DNA from 2 places in the Paenibacillus sp. HWE-109 genome. Region 1 is predicted to be linked to the other one. Evidence: a T-box and tRNA genes for the amino acid it is inferred to sense, from the RefSeq annotation. Region 1 holds a T-box; the other holds one or more tRNA genes.
What was found. The T-box of region 1 lies ahead of trpS (tryptophan--tRNA ligase). A T-box ahead of a tRNA ligase gene usually reads a tRNA of that ligase, here a tRNA-Trp.
Positions count from the first base shown of each region.

Region 1 (5,940 bases):
GTGAAACAGAGGACGGATGGCACCTATCAATTGGGTGAACTCAAAAACGCAAAGCTCAGATGGATTGATACCGTCAAATGTGAAGATCATCCAGCAATTGAAGCGTCCAAGCAGCATGAGGACATTCAAGCACTCCTCTACTTCTCATCCTTCACCTGCGCCGAGGTCAAAGAGCATCGTTGGGGCTACGAAGTCAGATGGGCGGATGTCCGTTATCGCCACCGCAAGCAATATCCTTTCGTCGGTGTCATTCTGATGGATCACAACTATCAAACGTTGGATTCGTATGTTGGTTGGGTGAATGATACCCGACTGGAGAAGAAACTGCGTGTCGATCTCTACTAGCAGGCAAACAAAAGAAGCAGCAGGCCATCAGGTCTGTTGCTTCTTTGTTAGTGTAACAACCTCAATTTATCTGGATTCCGGATGAGATACACATGACGAATCCGCTCCCGTTCTACATGAAGCAGAATAATTGAGTCGATACCTGCCCCGGTGCGAATCAGCAGTGCAGCCTGCCCGTTCACTTCCTTAAACTCCGCTTGAATAGCTTCAGCACTTTGCGCGAACTTGTTCTTGATCCCAATAAGAAAACGTGCAACACGAATACTCGTTTCTACCGGTTGAATGGCTGCTGTCACTTTACCGCCTCCATCCGAGAACAACACAACATCCTCAGAGAGCAGAGATACCAATGTATCCAGATTGCCCTGCTCAAGGGCTGACATGAAGCGGCCGACCCATTCTCCTGCGTCAGCCTTCCCTGAGACTGTTTCTTCCTCGCTAATCCCCATCTTCGCTCTGGCGCGGCTCATTAGTTTACGACAGTTCGTTTCGCTGAGATCGAGGAGACCCGCTATGGTCGGGTAATCGAACATAAGTGCTTCTCGCAGTACAAAGACAGCTCTCTCCCGAGGCGACAAACGTTCCAGCATCACTAACATCGCGTAAGACAACAAATCGTTGCGCACAACAGATTCCAATGCGTCTTCTCCTGATGTAAGGATCGGCTCCGGCAGCCAAGGTCCAACGTAATGACGCCGCTGACGTTTGACTGATCGGAGTTGATCCAGACTGCGATTGGTTACCATACGGCAGAGATAAGCCTTGGGATGCTCAACCGTTTCCAGTTGGACATCATAAGCTTTCACGAACACATCCTGAACAGCATCCTCCGCGTCTGCCGATGAACCCAAAAGCTGATAAGCAAGTGTAAATAACAGAGGTTTATATTGCGCATAAAAAGTATCCATGATCGAGTCCTTTCATCAAATCGAGCACTAGGCATGCCAGCTCAGCCTACCTAACTATTGTAACAAACTCGCTTGATCCCAGGTGAACTTTCGCACTTTCCAACCAAGTTTGCCCGTAATCATGAGATCCAAGCCCCATTTGCGGGTCCACACCATGCCATGCCCAGGGCCTAAGCCAATACAGAAAAAATCCATGAACGAAGCATGCTCAGGCGCTCGCGTCCCTTCGATGTCAGCGCTAATGACCTTAGCCAAGCGCGCAGCCTGCGCGGTCGCTTCCTTGCAAGTCAACCGATCCGCTTGCCCTGTCGCAGGATCGATGATTTGAGCGCAGTCGCCAATAGCGTAAATGCCGGCTGTTCCCTGAACCCGATAGCATGCATCCACGATCAATTGCCCCTCCTTGGTAGTGGCTAAGCCTAGCGTGCGCAGAATTGGATTCGGCAGCAAACCAAGCGTCCAAATGGATAGACCTACAGCAAGCTGCTCCCCATTCGAGAGAGTTAACCTGCCGTCCTTCTCGTACAGCGCTTTGAAGCCGTGCCGCACGATTACACCAGCATTCGTGAGTATGTGTTCAATCTTCCGCCCTACCTTAGCAGGTCCCTCTTGAAAAAGCCGCTCTTGCGCATTCAAAAGATACACTTTCACCGCCGACGGGTCCAGCCCCTGTTCCTTTGCCTCTTGCTTCATCGTGTACACCAATTCGGCAGCAGCCTCTATTCCGCTTATCCCTGCACCTGCTACAGCTACGCTGAGATGGCGTTCACGTTCTTTCTTATTCTGACAATGAATGGCTTTCTGCAAATTCGATCTCCACTGGGCCCGAATCTGTTCCGCTGTCTGCAGATTCGTCAACGCAATCCCTCCCAGATCAGGATCTGTCTGCCGAACTATGCTGCCAACCGTAATAACGAGCTGATCATAAGCCTGCGAACACGCGATACCTTTCGCACTGGTGTAATGGAGCTGCTTGCTCTCGCTATCCACCTTCATTACCGTCCCTTGAATGAATTCAACCCCTTCCGGAAATAAATCCGCCAAAGGAATCGTAATATTTTCGCCTCCAGCAGCCGGTTTGAATAACAGTACTTTACGAAGGTGATAGGATTCTTTATCGATTAAAAGAATACGGAGTTTCCTACCGGTTGGTTTCCCTTGAAATCCTTTGAGCAATGCTTTAATCGTATGAATGCCAGCATAGCCGCCACCTACAACAACACACGTTTGTTCACGCATATAATCAGCTCCTTAATTACGATTTACCCATGTAACGACAGAGCTGCCTGTTTTGTGACACATAAAAAACCCAGAGGATTGCTCCTCTAGGTTTTATTTCACCATATTCGGTAAAAGCTATGAACGAAATCAGGTTGCCTAGCTGCGGAAGCCGGATTGACCTGCTAGCGTTTGTTCGGCGATTTGTACCAACCGGCGAGTAATGTGTCCACCGATTGCTCCGGTGTCACGAGTTGCCATATAGCCATAGTAACCGTCTTGAGGAATTTGGATGCCCAGTTCTTGAGCCACCTCATACTTTAATTGATCTAAAGCTTGGTTGGCTTGTGGAACTACCAGCGTATTGCTGTTGCGAGATTGTCCTGTACCCATAAGGATCAGACTCCTTTCAGTCAGCTATGATCTTTGATGTATTTGCAAGCTTGCAAAGATAGTATGTGGAGAAAATGAACTTATATGCATAGCGCTGAAAAAAGTTTAGAATAAGAAGATATGTTTCAATCTTCTAGAAAGTAGGTCACATACATGAGCAAACCTCTCGCGCTTCTGTTCGCTGTAGTCGGCACGCTTCTGCTCGCCGGTATCAGCTTATTTATCGCCCTTCGCCAGCCTTGGCTGGTGCTTCTCTGCTGCATCGTCTCCTTGGGATTCATCGGATACGGCTTTGCTGTTAAAGCCAAAATTCGCAAAAGAAATAGCCGGCCTTAAACGCAGAAAACCCTTCACCCCATAATCGGAGTGGAGGGTTTTTCGTCACTTCTAAGTTCAGCAGCCTAATCTAAACGACAAATCCCATCCGCTTCTTCACTTCAAGCAGCGTTTGATCAGCCACTTCAGCTGCTTCCCGGGCGCCTTTTTTCAAAATATCAAAAATCTCACCCGACTTGCGGATTTCATGATAACGCTGCTGAATCGGCTCTAGGACGGCTACTACTTGCTCCGCCAAATCCTTTTTGAAAGGGCCATAACCTTGGCCGTCGTACTTAGCCTCAATCTCAGCTACACTCATATCTGCAAAGTGGGAATAGATCGAGATCAAATTACTAACCTCAGGCTTGTTCTGAGGATCATATTTCACCTCGCGCCCGGAATCCGTTACCGCACGGCTAAGCTTCTTGCGAATGACAGATGGCTCGTCAAGCATTCCAATGAAGCTGCCTGCATTCGGACTGCTTTTGCTCATCTTCTTGGACGCGTCGTCCAAGGACATGATTCTCGCGCCAATCTCCGGCGTATACGGCTGCGGCATCACGAACATTTCACCAAAACGATGATTGAAACGGTTCGCCAAATCACGCGTCAGCTCCAGATGCTGCTTTTGATCGTCGCCGACTGGGATCAGGTCAGCATTGTACAGAAGAATGTCGGCAGCCATCAAAGAAGGATAAGTGAACAAACCTGCGCCGACGGATTCTTTGCCTTCGGACTTATCCTTGAACTGCGTCATGCGCTCCAGCTCACCCATATTCGTTAAAGTCGTCATAATCCAGCCAAGTTCCGCATGCGCATGGACGTGCGATTGCAGGAAAATGGACGCCTTATTCGGGTCAAGCCCTGCTGCAATATACAGCGCAGCAGCGGATTCCGTCTGCTCCTTCAAAGCGGCAGGATCCTGCGGAACCGTAATCGCATGCATATCCACCACCATAAAATAGCAGCGGTGCAAATGCTGCAGCTTAACATAATTGCGAAGTGCGCCAATATAATTACCAATCGTCAGCTGACCGCTGGATTGCATGCCGGATAAAACTCGTTTCATCTGAAAACCCTCCTCATTTTGGAAAACGCAAAAAGGCCTCTCCCCGCAAGGGACGAGAGACCGTGGTACCACCCTAATTTGTCTGTGAACATAGCAACGTTCTGAGACCTTCAGGCTCTGATAACGGAGAGCTACCGTTTGGCATACTTAGTCAGTTGCAGATCGTTCACCGGCCTAGGTTCCGGCAACCTGCATACTGTGTTCAGCCTCAAGCTCAAGGATCCATTCGATTTGCGCGTTCCACCGGTTCACACCAACCACCGGCTCTCTGAGAAACGGGAGACAAATTTACTTGTTCCTATCATCGCTTATTGATTTTCTATTATTATACACCTTGACTTCCTAATGTCAACCAAGGACATTGTCCTATCTGGCACAACCTGTACATAGGATAGATCATACAATCTATGGACAAAGGGGTGTCGACGAATTGTCATCAACTCTATATCGATGGAGCTTACCGATCTCCACGATGATATGCGCACTGCTGCTCTTCCTAATCATCACAACAAGAGAGCTGCCGCCAATGGGCTTGGTCATGCTTCAAGGAAAGCAGGTTTTCACAGCGTTTCTGGACATTTTTCTGGATGCTTTACCGTTCATGATTCTGGGTGTCTTGTTATCCACCGTCGTCGAAAACTTCATCCCGGAAGGCTTCATCCGCAAAATGACCCCCAGACATCCCATCGGAGGCATCCTATTTGCCTGTGTGCTAGGGATCATGTTCCCACTTTGCGAATGCGGTATGATTCCGTTCGTGCGTCGTCTGATGCAAAAAGGAATGCCCGTCTACATCGCCGTCATCTTCATCTTGGTCGGGCCGATCCTCAATCCGATCGTCTTTGCCTCGACATTCATGGCCTTCCGCGGTGATCCAGCTATGGCTTACTCGCGCATGGGACTTACCTTTGGCGTCGCACTGGTCGTTGGACTCTTCCTGACACGCTTCCTGAGGAGCAATCCGCTTCGCCACCCTATCCAAATCCAATCGAATGTTGGTGATGCTCATGGGCACACGCATGTGCATAAGCGTGATGATGGCCACCGTGACCATGACCGGGATCATTTGCATCATGGCCACGACCACGATCACCAACATCTGCATCATGGCCACCACCTTGACCACGGCCACGATCGCCAACATCAGCATCACGGCCATCACCATGACCATGACCATGATCGCCAACATCTGCATCACGGCCATCACCTTGACCATGACCACGATCGCCAACATCTGCATCACGGCCATCACCTTGACCATGACAAACTTCAACACCACAACCAGGTCCGCGACCATCACGACCATCACGGTCACGCACACGCGCACGGCGGTCGAGCCATGACAATGCTCAGCCACGGTACGACGGAATTGCTCGAAATGAGCAAATACTTGATGCTCGGCGCGTTCCTAACCGCTTTGATTCAGACCTTCGTAGCGCAGGACAGCCTATCGAGCATCGGCCAAGGAGCTTTCATCTCTCACGTCTTCATGATGGGCTTCGCCTACATGCTTTCACTCTGCTCCACGACTGACGCCTTCGTGGCTGTCTCCTTTGCCAAGACATTCTCTCCAGGCTCCCTGCTCGCCTTCCTGGTCTTCGGCCCCATGATTGACGTTAAAAGCACCTTGATGCTGTTATCCATCTTTAAAGCGCGTTTCGTTCTCACCCTATCCATACTCGTTGCCGT
Region 1 is NZ_CP091881.1:99,347-105,286, reverse strand. Features, by position in the region: gene LOZ80_RS00500 (metal-dependent hydrolase) at 1-345, shown strand, start outside; gene sigJ (RNA polymerase sigma factor SigJ) at 393-1,253, opposite strand; gene LOZ80_RS00490 (NAD(P)/FAD-dependent oxidoreductase) at 1,308-2,492, opposite strand; gene LOZ80_RS00485 (alpha/beta-type small acid-soluble spore protein) at 2,631-2,864, opposite strand; gene LOZ80_RS00480 (DUF5325 family protein) at 3,018-3,200, shown strand; gene trpS (tryptophan--tRNA ligase) at 3,271-4,251, opposite strand; T-box leader at 4,297-4,565, opposite strand; gene LOZ80_RS00470 (permease) at 4,724-5,940, shown strand, end outside.

Region 2 (5,940 bases), 250 kb from region 1:
CTTTATTATAGAAGTGAATGAACATCTGCTCTATAACCGATTGTGACCTCATTTCTGCTACTTTTGTTACTTTTCGCATCCGATTTCTTCCTTTTGTGCAAAAAAAAGAGCCACTTCCTATTGAAATGGCCCCTTGCTTATGTGGAAGTAGATTGTTCCTTGCGATACTCTCTGGGCGTTCGACCGGTTGATTTCTTGAACATCTTGGTAAAATAAGGGATGTTCTCGTATCCCACAATCTCTGCGATATCACCAATCTTGAGCTGGGAAGAGATCAATAATTCCTTCGATTTTTCCATCCGTTTGACCAAAATATAATCCGTTAGCGAGCTGCCCGTTTCCTTCTTAAAGAGTCGAGACAAATACGCCGGGTTAAAATGAACATATTCGGCAATTTGCTCCCGCGTAATATCTTCACGCAAATGATCGTCAATATAGGAGGAGATCTTCTGAATGACCGAAGCCTCGCCTTTTTCATTATTAATAACGAAATCCATCCCATTTAATATGACACGGTAACACCATACTTTGAATTGCAATAATGAACGTGTCACCGAGGCACTATCGGACAGATCGCGTGGCGCGAAGACATCCTGAAGGGTGAGACCACGTTTATGAAACACTTGAAAGATCATGTGCAGTAAAGCGTGATACGAAGATTCCAACGTTTCGATCGTTAGACTTGGCTCAGTCTCCAACATCGCAAAGATTTCATCCAGCTTACGCAGGACATCTTCCCTGCTGCCGAGATCAAAGAAAACGGAAATTCCTGATACCCAAGGAATCATTAGCACCTGTCCAGACGACTCGCGCTGTTCGTCAAAAGGGATAACACTATTAGACTCAGTAACATTGCTTCGTTCAGCTTCCAATAACTGCACGTACATTTCCAATAGACTGCCAAACTCTGTAGCTTCTCCGACATAGCAGCTTAAATCACAAAAGAAATATTCGTTGCAGGAACGAATATAATGTTCACACCGCTCGGCAAGATCGCCCCGATCGAATGATTGTTCCGGTGGCAGGTAGAACAGCACCAGGTTATTGCCGCTGCGGTCCTGCAGGACTGCCCCAGCGTCACTGCCTAAGATCAATTCCCCTGCGGCGTTGCGAAGCGCATACTCCATAATGTCTTCGTCGCGTGCGCTCAACTCCTTCTTCCACAGCTCCACAGAGATCAGCACAGGCAGTACGCGGCTCTCTGGCGCAAAACTCAGCTCATACAAAGCAATGAGCGATTCTAACGACGAGCGGGATGGCGGAATCCGCCTGGCCAAGAGATCCTGCCAAAACTTTTCCTCCAGCAATGGTTTATGCGTTTGAAATAAAGCATAGTATCTTTGCTGAATCTCATGAAAGCTTTGCGCTTCCCTAGACTCCTGAATCTTCTCGAGCGCCCGCCTGACAACATCTTTCAATTCCTCATAGTCAAAAGGCTTCAACATATAATCAAAAGATCCCGATTGCAGCGCAGTTCGCGTATACGAAAAATCCGCATGCCCTGTCAGGAATATGGTCTCCGTCCATGGGGAATGTTCCTTCACCCATTTAATAAGCTCAAGCCCGTTCATGTTCGGCATCTCAATATCGCAAATCATAACATCGATATGAGACTGTACGAGCCTCATCTTCGCTTCTTCTGCATCTAACGCCTCATAGACTTGTTCGATTCCGAGGAAAGCCCACTCAATCCCCTGAGTAACTCCCTGTACGGCATAAAACTCATCATCAACGACCAATATCTGGTATGTCATCGTTCATCTCAGCCTCATCTTCCACATAGATTGCGGGAATAGCGATTTGGACAATTGCCCCCTTGTCTGCCACATCATTGCTGAATACCAATTGTGCACGGTCCCCATAGCGCATCTGCAGTCTTAATAACACATTCTGGAGACCCAGATGTCCTTCTTCACCCGCATGTTCATGCCAGCGATTCATTCGCAGCTTATCGAGGATCTCCGGCTTAAAACCGACGCCATTATCCTTCACTTGCACCCAAATGGTCTTCGCTTCAACGCCGTCTTTCACAAGCATGACTTCTCTCACTTCAATCTTGATCATAAAAAGCTCACGGCGATTCATGAAACCATGAATAATTGAATTCTCTACCAACGTTTGAATCGTGAGCGGAAGAATCGAACAGTGACCTAGCTCATCTGGAAGATTGATCTCATAAGTAAGCTTGCCTGGGAAGCGAAGCTTCTGAATTTCCAAGTAATTCTGAATATGCTTGATCTCCGCCTCCACGGTCACCGTTCTTCTTGATGTTGTAATATTAAACCGGAAGTATTCAGCCAAGTAACGGGCCATTTTCTGAATAACATCGTATTGCTTAGTTGCCGCGAGGCTTGTGATAATATTCAACGTATTCAAGTAAAAATGCGGTTTAATCTGCACCTGCAAATGTTTAAATTCGGCCTCTTTCGTAAGCAGCTGTTGCTCATAGATATCAATTTTCAGATTGGAAATTTCTCCGACCATATTATTGAACGTGCGTATTACAAAAGCAAACTCCGTCGTATTGTCCGGCTCAAGTTGAACATCCCAATCCCCACGGGTAATCCGCTGCATCCCTCGGATGAGCTTCTTCATCGGTGTAAGCAATACTTTTCTAACAAATATGAAGTAAAAGGATAAAATCAGCAGCCCGCCAAGTGGAATCATATAGATTGCCAACCGGAAAAAGGGCAAATTCTTCAGCATACTGGCTTCCGGAATAAGAACAACATACTTGATTGGTACCATCGTTGCTGGAATAGCTACCAGTAAATATGACAGTTCATTCTTGTAATCGGTTACAGATTGATACGGCTTTTCTTGAGGCTCTGGCATTTTGGCTGCCATTGCAATTTGCTGCTCCGTCAATTTGGTGCCCGATGCCACCTCGCCATCCAAACTCATCAGTGCAGCCCCGCCGCCGCTGTTCTCCACATCCAAAAACTTCAAAGGCTCAGCCACGGTGTTCGCCTTAATCCAACATCCAACCACTAAATTATTGTTGCGGATTAATTTGAGGAACGCAGTCTCATCGCCCACCTTAATGAGCTGCCAAGAACCAATCTTCTGCATCTCGTCGTCTTTGGGATTCGCTTCTATGTAATCTGCGATCACTTTCTCGTTCAAGTAATAGTCAGATCGTGTATTCAGCACAATATCTTTATCCTTGATATTATACAAAAAAATGGTGTCAATCACTTGGAAGTATCCCAAATCCACCTGAAACCGCGTGAAAATCTTTTGCTTTGTCAGCATATAATCATCCGTGCCATATTCCATGAAATTCAAGAGATTCACGTCTGGCTCACGATCGTTGACCAAATTCAAATAATTATTGATTTCCTTCATCTGCTTATCCACTTGCTTCACATAATCCGCCAATAGGTTTCTGTTGGCTCCTGAGACTTGCTCCCTTACAACGCTAATCGCGTAATGGTTATTATAGTACAAGAAAATAATAAGTGGAGAAATAATAATCACAAATCCGGCCACAAACTTAAAAGTAAGAGATTTTCTCCAATTCAATCACGATCGCATCCTTTGCGGCTGACATGTTCTCCCAAATAATCACTTATAGGGTAACCTTCGTAATGGACAACCGTCAAGACAAATAAAAAAGCTCATGAAATCAATTGATTTCATGAGCTTCTTCTTCTATACCGGCAAGAGGACTCGAACCTCCACCCTTTCGGACTCGATTTTGAGTCGAGCGCGTCTGCCATTCCGCCATGCCGGCATATAAAGTTGTAAATCAATGGTGCCGAAGACCAGACTTGAACTGGTACGGTAGTCACCTACCGCAGGATTTTAAGTCCTGTGCGTCTGCCGATTCCGCCACTCCGGCTAATAAGATAATGTGGAGGCGCCACCCAGATTCGAACTGGGGGTAAAGCTTTTGCAGAGCTCTGCCTTACCACTTGGCTATGGCGCCTTAGTAATAATGGAGCGGAAGACGGGGATCGAACCCGCGACCCTCGCCTTGGCAAGGCGATGCTCTACCGCTGAGCCACTTCCGCATATAAAACTGGGGATCAAGGATTTGAACCTTGGCATGACGGAGTCAAAGTCCGTTGCCTTACCGCTTGGCTAATCCCCATTATCTTGCATGTTGGTAATAATGGGCGGACGACGGGACTTGAACCCGCGAATGCTGGATCCACAAACCAGTGCGTTAACCCCTTCGCCACGACCGCCACAATATTAAGTTTTTACTTTTTTGGCAGGGGCAGCAGGAATTGAACCCACACCAAAGGTTTTGGAGACCTTTGTTCTACCCTTAAACTATGCCCCTAGAAAAAGTAAATGGAGGCTGATGGATTCGAACCACCGAACTCGGAGAGAGCAGATTTACAGTCTGCCGTGTTTAGCCACTTCACTAAGCCTCCATGATGTAAAACCTTTGATTCTTTGTGGTGCCGTCGAGAGGACTTGAACCCCCAACCTACTGATTACAAGTCAGTTGCTCTACCAGTTGAGCTACAACGGCTTATTTAATTAAGAAATGGTGGCTTTGGACGGAATCGAACCGCCGACACGAGGATTTTCAGTCCTCTGCTCTACCGACTGAGCTACAAAGCCTTGCTTACTTTTTGAAGAAAAATGGCGGAGCTGACGGGATTCGAACCCGCGGTCTCCTGCGTGACAGGCAGGCATGTTAGGCCACTACACCACAGCTCCATGCTAAGTACAATATCTTCTTGCAGAAGATGAATTGGTTGCGGGGGCAGGATTTGAACCTGCGGCCTTCGGGTTATGAGCCCGACGAGCTACCGGGCTGCTCCACCCCGCGTCGTTAATTATAATTCACGTTTCCATGCTTTGCAAGTCTCACTTTAAAAGTAAAACTTGATGGAGGCTGACGGGATCGAACCGCCGACCCTCTGCTTGTAAGGCAGATGCTCTCCCAGCTGAGCTAAGCCTCCATGGGAGTAATGAATGGTGACCCGTAGGGGACTCGAACCCCTGTTACCTCCGTGAAAGGGAGGTGTCTTAACCACTTGACCAACGGGCCTTGCTAGAAAGATAGTGGCGGAGAGAGAGGGATTCGAACCCTCGAGACGCTTGTGACGCCTACACGATTTCCAATCGTGCTCCTTCGGCCAGCTCGGACACCTCTCCATATGGCTCCCCGAACAGGACTCGAACCTGTGACAACTCGATTAACAGTCGAGTGCTCTACCAACTGAGCTATCAGGGAATAGGAAAACTTATGACAAGGATTTATTCCTTGAAAACTAGATACGAAACGTGCGTAAAGTAACATTTAGGTTTATTGGTTAAGCCCTCGACCGATTAGTATTCGTCAGCTGCATACGTTGCCGCACTTCCACCTCGAACCTATCAACCTCGTCGTCTACAAGGGGTCTTACATACTGGGAAATCTCATCTTGAGGGGGGCTTCGCGCTTAGATGCTTTCAGCGCTTATCCCCTCCGTACATAGCTACCCAGCTATGCCTCTGGCGAGACAACTGGTACACCAGCGGTACGTCCATCCCGGTCCTCTCGTACTAAGGACAGCTCCTCTCAAATTTCCTACGCCCGCGACAGATAGGGACCGAACTGTCTCACGACGTTCTGAACCCAGCTCGCGTACCGCTTTAATGGGCGAACAGCCCAACCCTTGGGACCTACTTCAGCCCCAGGATGCGATGAGCCGACATCGAGGTGCCAAACCTCCCCGTCGATGTGGACTCTTGGGGGAGATAAGCCTGTTATCCCCAGGGTAGCTTTTATCCGTTGAGCGATGGCCCTTCCATTCGGTACCACCGGATCACTAAGTCCGACTTTCGTCCCTGCTCGACTTGTAGGTCTCGCAGTCAAGCTCCCTTATGCCTTTGCACTCTGCGAATGATTTCCAACCATTCTGAGGGAACCTTTAAACGCCTCCGTTACATTTTAGGAGGCGACCGCCCCAGTCAAACTGCCCACCTGACACTGTC
Region 2 is NZ_CP091881.1:8,923,903-8,929,842, reverse strand. Features, by position in the region: gene LOZ80_RS38410 (response regulator) at 138-1,754, opposite strand; gene LOZ80_RS38405 (sensor histidine kinase) at 1,729-3,525, opposite strand; tRNA gene LOZ80_RS38400 (tRNA-Leu) at 3,658-3,736, opposite strand; tRNA gene LOZ80_RS38395 (tRNA-Leu) at 3,756-3,844, opposite strand; tRNA gene LOZ80_RS38390 (tRNA-Cys) at 3,858-3,931, opposite strand; tRNA gene LOZ80_RS38385 (tRNA-Gly) at 3,942-4,016, opposite strand; tRNA gene LOZ80_RS38380 (tRNA-Gln) at 4,025-4,096, opposite strand; tRNA gene LOZ80_RS38375 (tRNA-His) at 4,121-4,193, opposite strand; tRNA gene LOZ80_RS38370 (tRNA-Trp) at 4,218-4,291, opposite strand; tRNA gene LOZ80_RS38365 (tRNA-Tyr) at 4,304-4,385, opposite strand; tRNA gene LOZ80_RS38360 (tRNA-Thr) at 4,411-4,486, opposite strand; tRNA gene LOZ80_RS38355 (tRNA-Phe) at 4,503-4,578, opposite strand; tRNA gene LOZ80_RS38350 (tRNA-Asp) at 4,601-4,677, opposite strand; tRNA gene LOZ80_RS38345 (tRNA-Met) at 4,713-4,789, opposite strand; tRNA gene LOZ80_RS38340 (tRNA-Val) at 4,850-4,922, opposite strand; tRNA gene LOZ80_RS38335 (tRNA-Glu) at 4,937-5,011, opposite strand; tRNA gene LOZ80_RS38330 (tRNA-Ser) at 5,027-5,118, opposite strand; tRNA gene LOZ80_RS38325 (tRNA-Asn) at 5,122-5,197, opposite strand; rRNA gene LOZ80_RS38320 (23S ribosomal RNA) at 5,273-5,940, opposite strand, start outside.
Region 2: it encodes a tRNA-Trp, which carries the amino acid that the T-box ahead of trpS (tryptophan--tRNA ligase) is inferred to sense. The anticodon was not compared.